2 regions of the Paenibacillus sp. LX16 genome follow, and region 1 is predicted to be linked to the other one. Evidence: riboswitches for the same ligand, from Rfam matches in the RefSeq annotation. Region 1 holds a riboswitch; the other holds the start of a gene.
What was found. A riboswitch is a leader RNA that binds a small molecule or an ion and turns the genes downstream of it on or off. The one in region 1 is predicted to bind cobalamin.

Region 1 (3,716 bases):
GGCAGTACGCGCAGGGCACGCTGGATCATGCTTAGCATTTCAGATACATCGGGGATGCGAGGACTGTGGATATCGTACACACCTAGACCGATGCCTTTGTCGTATACCTGATCTTCAAAGCTGACAATCAGTTCTCCGTGGCTTCGCGAAGTTTCAATAGATATAACGTCAGCATCCATATCGGAGATGGACTGGATCATATGCTGAAATTCGGAATAGCACATGTGCGTATGGATTTGAGTCGCTGGCTCTACGGTGGCCGTGGTCACAAGGAAGGCTTGAACCGCCCAATCCAGATAGGCTTGCTGTTGTTCTTTTTTCAGCGGAAGCCCTTCACGAATTGCAGGCTCATCGACTTGAATCATGCCTATGCCGGCTTGTTCCAGTGCCTCTACCTCTGCCCTTAATGCCAGAGCCAACTGTAAAGCAACTTGACTGCGTGGAATATCATTACGTTCAAAAGACCAGTTCAAAATGGTCACAGGGCCTGTAAGCATTCCCTTAACAGGCTTGGAGGTTAACGATTGGGCGAATGCCGTTTCTTCCACGGTCATGGGCTGATCGAAGGAAACGTCTCCGTATATAATCGGCGGTTTGACACAGCGGGAGCCGTAGGACTGCACCCATCCGTTTTGCGTAAAAGCAAAGCCGTTCAGCTTCTCGCCAAAAAATTCAACCATATCGGTCCGCTCAAATTCCCCATGTACAAGCACGTCAATGCCAATGTCCTCTTGAATATCAATCCATTCCTTGATTTGCTGTTGGATGAACGCCCGGTATTGCTCGGCAGACCATTCTCCTTTGCGATAGTGCAGGCGGGCCTTGCGGATCTCGGCGGTTTGCGGGAAGCTACCAATGGTCGTCGTAGGCAGTGGAGGCAACTTCAGCTTATTTTGCTGAATCTCACGACGCTCGGCGAAAGGAACGCTGCGTGACAGAGGCTCTTTGGCCAACAGGTCGGCCAGATCGGCAGCTGTCTGTACGCGTGCCGCTGAACTGTTGAAACGGGCTACCGCGTCCGCACTTTGCTCAAGCTTGGCGAGTGCGGAAGGATCGTGTTTGCCAAGTGCAGCCGTCAGGACGGCGATTTCCTCCAGCTTTTCATCGGCAAAGGCCAGCGCTTGCACCAGCTCCTTGTCCAGCTTTTGCTCTGCCTCCAGACTGACTGGCACATGCAGCAGACTGCATGATGGCTGTACGATAAGCTGTGCGGCAGTGGTTTGTTCTGCTAACTGACCCAACAGGGCAGCCACAGCGTTCAGGTCGCTGCGCCATATATTGCGTCCGTCAATGACCCCAGCGCCCAGCGTTTTCTCTTTAGGGAAGCCATGCTGCAATATATGCTGAAGATTTTCGCCATCATCATACACAAAATCAAGACCCAGCCCTTGTACAGGAAGTGCGGACAGACGCTCATAATGGTCCAGGCTGCCAAAGTAGGTTTGCAGCATTATATTTAAGGAGGGCGCAGCTTGGTTCAAAACTTCATAGACTTCCTGAATCATGTCCAGATCCTCTGCTGGGAATGAGGTGGTCAGGACAGGTTCATCGATTTGGACCCACTGGACACCTTCTGCTGCTAGTTCAGACAGGACACGGGTGTATAAAGGCAGGAAGGTTCTTATAATAGAGGCAAGCTCCTTACGATCATAGCCTTTGGATAGGGTAACGAATGAATAGGGGCCGATGAGGACTGGTTTCCCATCAATGCCTAGTTCTTGTTTTGCTTCACGATAAGCCTGTAAAGGTTTATTCTCAGTGAACACCGGGACTGCGTTTGCCAATTCAGGAACGATGTAGTGATAATTGGTATTCATCCATTTGGTCATTTCACTGGCGGTTGCTCCCTTCTGTCCACGAGCGATCCCGAAATACACGGACAGAGGAACCGGACCCGCAGGACGATAGTTGAACCGTTCGGGTACCAGACCGAACATCACAGATGTATCCAGCATGTGATCGTAATAGGAGAAGTCTCCGACAGGAATGCGATCAATCCCCTTGTCACGCTGCTTGCTCAGATGCTCCAACCGTAATTTTTTCATTTCCGTCTGCAGTTCGCCTTCGTTAATGCTGCCGTTCCAGAAGCGTTCCAGTGCTTTCTTCCATTCCCGATTTTCGCCGATACGCGGATATCCCAGATTACTGCTAATTAAGCCGGACAATTCAGGCCATTCAATAACGGACATGTACTTTCCTCCTAGCGGGTAGCTGTTTTATTTTTACGTACCAAAAAAGGCATTCTTCCCCCCATAGTTAAAAATAAGTAAGGGAAAGAATGCCTCCGTGATTAAAAAATCAAAAATACGGCGACTGCTCTTAACACCTCCCTATCTTCCGTAGGTACTTGCGATGTTGTTAAAATAGGCAGGTCTCCTGACTTACGGATCATGACGCTCAGCATTCCTTCCCGGTCTGTGGACCAGTGGATATATGAACAGCTGAAAGTTCCCCGTTTACAGTGGCGGGACCGTGCCGGATTTGCACCGGCTTCCCTTTTAAGTCTGATCTGAATAGAACAGACACCTATCTCCAAGCTATGCGGTTAAGGTATGACGAATAATTATGCACTCGTATACTTGTTCACCATCATAAGTGAAACTTACAGGATGCGCAATAGAAACCCCAATGGAATCTGTTAGCTATATGAAAAAAAGACAAGCCTTACCCATGATGGGGACTTGTCTTAGATTAGATATAGCCTCTTGCTTGCTGGGTAAGCATCGCCTTATGTCAATGAAACGGTATAGCCTGCCTGAATGCTGGCTTTTACATCTACCAGACGCTGGTTGCGACTGCCCCGGAAGGGAAGGGTCAGGTCCTTTTGCTGTTCTACAAAACGACCATCCACAATCACATCGCACAAAAGCGCTAGCTCCTGTCGCTCCTGATCTGTGAGTAAATCTTCATAGACAAAGCCAGTATAAGCCCACACGGTTCGGTCGGGACAGGCCTCGCGGAAATCACGCACAAATTGCGAGCATTCTGCTGCTGAGAAAAACGGGTCTCCTCCGCAGAGAGTCAGTCCGTCCAACAACGGATTTTCCATGATGTCACGAATGACCTCCTGTTGTCGTTGGGGGGTGAATGGCTCACCTGCACGGAAGCTCCACGACGCTGGATTAAAGCATCCGGGACAGGCATGACGGCAACCGCTAATGAACACGACGGTGCGCAGGCCGTATCCTTCGTTCAGAGATTCCGGAATGTAGCCACACAAATTCACTTATGTTTCACCCGGTCTCGAACTTCTGCCTGTTTTGCAGCATTAAAGCGAACGGTATAATCTCCTGTCAGATATCCGGTTACCCGACGTAAGCGCTGAAAGTGTGTGTGCTCCTCATCTGTGCCACATTGGGGGCAGCTTGTTCCGATAATCCCTTCATAACCACATTCCGTACAACGATCCACCGGATGGTTGATGGAGAAGTAGCCGATGTTCTGATGCAGCGCGTACTGAACAATTTTAAGAAACGCATCCGGGTTATTCCGCGCATTACCATCCAGCTCGATGTATGAAATCGCACCAGCGTTGCATAGGTTATGGAACGGAGCTTCTAAGCTGATTTTACGAGCAGCCGGGAGCGTATAATACACGGGAATATGAAAAGAATTCGTGTAATATTCTCGATCATTTACCTCAGGAATAATCCCGAAATCACGTTGATCCAGCAAGGTGAACTTACCCGATAGACCTTCGGCAGGCGTAGCGAACA
Region 2 (3,716 bases), 1.9 Mb from region 1:
AGTCCCACGAAGCCAATCACTCCACATACCGAGACAGCGGCAGCTGTCAGCAGCGTGGAAATGATCAGAACAGATAGCTTCGTCGCATCTACATGAACTCCCATGTGAGCCGCCTGACGTTCACCCAAAGCCAAAATATTCAGCACCCGTGCCCGGTTCCATAGAAATACCAGTCCTATGACCACATAAGGTAAAAGGATTCCTGTATATGACCAACCGCGCAGACTAAGACTTCCCATCGTCCAGTACAATATTTCATTGACCGTCTCCTTCGACATGGCTGTCAGAAAGGAAACAACCGCTCCCAGAAAGGATTGCATCACCACACCCGACAAAATGAGACTTTGTGTCGGAATTTTTCCACCTTCCCGTGCCAACGTCAGCACCATCCACAGCGTCAGCATTCCGGTCGTAAATGCCACTAGCGGCAGCGTCCATATGCCAACAAATGAAAATTGAAGGCCCCAATAGATCAGTACTGCCGCTCCTACCGAAGCCCCCGAGGATACCCCCAGTGTATACGGATCAGCCAAAGGATTACGCAGCACACCCTGAAATCCGGCTCCCGCCAGCGCCAGCGCTGCTCCTACCAACATTCCCAGTAACACTCGTGGCAATCTGACCTTCAAAATAATCTGCTCTGAGGATGTATTCCAATCCGGTGTAAACGTATCGCCTAACCACGGAAGGTGGTTAACCAGAATGCCCGTGATCTGGCTAACCGGAAGCTTGGCCGAGCCGATGCCAAGACAGAGCAGCAGCGTCAGCAACAGCAGGACAAGACCTGTCCCTCCAAAGCCGATCAGTTTACGGTTCATTTGAAAATTTCAGGATACACGCCCTTGGCCACTTCCTTGAGACCTTCCGTTACGCGTGGACCCGGACGACTGATCAAATTATCATCCACGGCAAACACCCGGTTGTGGCGAACAGCCGATATTTGATCCCATCCACTGCGAGCTTTAATGATTTCGCCGAGCGTTTGACCAGTTTTGTCGTCCTTGACACTTTTGCTGTACAAAATCACGTCAGGGTTCGCAGCAATAATATTTTCCTCACTAATTTGGTACCACCCCTTCTGCGTGGCACCTACATTTTCACCGCCCGCCAACGTAATCAGCTCGTCCATAAACTCGCCTTTACCAACTGTCCAGCCTGGTGAAAACTCGACGTATACCCGCAGCTTCTGCCCTTTACCGATATTTTTAACTCCTTCTTTCACTTCCGCTACATCTGCTCTCATCTTGTCAGTCACCGCTCTCGCTTCTTTCTGATGATCGGTGATTTCCCCATACAATTCGATGTTAGCTATGACATCTTCAACTGTCTTCGGTTCCGTTTTAAAAATCATAATTCCCATGTCGCGCAGCTTGGTCGTAGCCTGTTCACTAAGTGATATCCCTGCAAAAACGACTTCCGGGTTCGCAGCAATGATCGCCTCTTCGTTCGGTTTCATAATACCGCCCACTTTAGGCTTTTTCGTAGCTGCTTCCGGGTAATCAGAGTAGTCGGAGACGCCAACTATTTCCTTATCCAGCCCGATGGAGAACAGCGCCTCGGTTTCTGCCGGGGAGACGGAAACGATTTTATCCGGCGCTTTTTTGAATGTAAATTCCTGTCCTGTTGCATCCTTAACTGTGAGTGGGTAAACTGTTTTGCCCGGAGGCTCTTGTGCGGTTACGGTCTTTCCTGGCTGCTGTGAAGAAGTCTGGTTCTCTTTATTTTCAGCATTTTTCCCATTAGCTCCACATGCACTCAGCACAACTGCCAAAATCAGAACCAATAGACCTGTTGTCCAAACCTTTATTTTTTTTCCTGCCATGATTTGCACCCCTTCATAAAAAAATCGTTAAGAGCGTTACTTGAGCATCATCAGATATCTTCTAAATCCAGCCTTCTTTTCCTATCAAAAAAACCCCGCATCCTCATATCAGGACACAGGGGTCACGTTAGCGCAGATCGTGCGCAGGCGGCAGCTTCTTTCCGCACGGACAGTCACTGCGAACACGTCATCCTTTCCTCGAAGGATTATGGTGACAGGCAAACGGGCAGGTATCCTGACTTATGGTAAGATGCATGTCCTGAAATTCCTTCATATGCTTAGTAGCACATAAAGCAGGACTAACCGGCATGTTTCCATTTACAGTGGCGGGACCGCGCCGGACTTACACCGACTTCCCTTTTAACAGCGCAGGCAAGGGAAACCATAGTTTCATCACACTGCGCCGACCTCGTCTGCTGGATATTTGATGTAGTGGTAGTCAAGCCGTTCTTTTACTTGATGATTATAGGTTAAAATGAGGCGGCTTACAACCCAAACAGCCTCTTTATCCGCTGGTGTCTAACCTAATGAGGGAGCATTTCCGCTATGTAATTGTGCGGTCCTGCCAGCCTCAATTGAATCCTAAATGCTTCTCCCGGCTTCGGATTCAGACTCCAAAAATCATGGCCCGGTATCAGCATGCAAGCTAGCTGACGAATTACGCCACCATGCGTAACGACCAAAACAGAGGGCGGCGCAGCAGTCAAATCCATGGGTTGAACTTCCATAGCAACACGCCATTCATACAGAGAGTCAAGAAATTTCCGCAAGCGATTCACAAAATCTGTCCAAGACTCTCCTCCAGGAGGGGTTATCCGTTGCGGCTCATCAATCCAAGCGCAATACAACGACACATCCTTGAGCATGTCATACGTTTTTCCATCCCACTCGCCAAAATGAAGCTCTCGCAGACGTGGTTCCATCATAGGAGACATAATAGATAGGGAACCTCCAGACGTCAATTCTGATTCCGGCACAATGATCTGCAAGGTCTGGCGACATCGCATTAAATCGCTGCAATAGATTCGAGCAAAGGACTGCCCTTGCAATTTTTCTTGCAAAGGCTTTAATTCCTGTTCTGCTCCCGGTAGCAAACCTAAGTCGGAGTGTCCCAGATATCGACGTTCCTTATTCCATAAGGTTGTACCGTGACGAACTAACACGAGTTCCATGTCCCAATGCAGATCTTCTTTAGCATCATACGGCACCTTATCCTCCTGTGAGTTCGGACTTTGTGCGTATTCTACTGTCCTTTTTACTGCTATATCTTGTTTCAAGATCATGTCACTTCCTGCTCGATCATTATTCAGTGTGTCACTCCTCACCGCACCCATCCCAAGGCAAAACAACCTGCAGCTCCTAACAAACACAATCCTACAAACATACTGGACACGGCGAACATCAGCTGGATTGTATGCCGTATATCTTTCGACTCTAGCGGTCGTATCCAATCGCCCATGTATGCACGAAAGGAGCGCACGCCATGATACACATTATAGCCTCCAAGACGAATCCCCAGTGCACCAGCAACAGCCGATTCCGGGAAGCCACTGTTCGGGCTTGGGTGCAGACGAGCGTCTCGCTTGACTGTGCGCCAGCTTCTTGCAGCATCTCGCTTGTACATCCACGCCGCTACCACAAGCATTGCCGCTGTCAGGCGTGCCGGAATGTAGTTAGCTACATCATCCAGACGTGCTGAAGCCCAGCCTAAATGCAGATACTTTTCATTTTTATAGCCAACCATGGAATCGAGCGTATTCACGGCACGATAAGCCAGCGCCAAGGGTGCTCCCCCGATCAGGGCATAAAAAAGCGGGGAAATAATCGCGTCCACGATATTTTCAGCGACCGTTTCAACCGTACCGCGTACAATCTCAGGCTCATCAAGCTGTTG

Region 2: linked by a shared signal. The riboswitch ahead of T3H97_RS07035 (ABC transporter substrate-binding protein) and the one ahead of metE (5-methyltetrahydropteroyltriglutamate--homocysteine S-methyltransferase) in region 1 are both predicted to bind cobalamin.

Annotation. Positions count from the first base shown of each region.
Region 1 is NZ_CP141152.1:5,462,715-5,466,430, reverse strand. It holds gene metE (5-methyltetrahydropteroyltriglutamate--homocysteine S-methyltransferase) at 1-2,189, opposite strand, end outside; cobalamin riboswitch at 2,350-2,545, opposite strand; gene nrdG (anaerobic ribonucleoside-triphosphate reductase activating protein) at 2,729-3,226, opposite strand; gene T3H97_RS24475 (anaerobic ribonucleoside triphosphate reductase) at 3,223-3,716, opposite strand, start outside.
Region 2 is NZ_CP141152.1:1,538,285-1,542,000, reverse strand. It holds gene T3H97_RS07040 (FecCD family ABC transporter permease) at 1-818, opposite strand, end outside; gene T3H97_RS07035 (ABC transporter substrate-binding protein) at 815-1,822, opposite strand; cobalamin riboswitch at 2,031-2,224, opposite strand; gene T3H97_RS07030 (histidine phosphatase family protein) at 2,347-3,105, opposite strand; gene cbiB (adenosylcobinamide-phosphate synthase CbiB) at 3,144-3,716, opposite strand, start outside.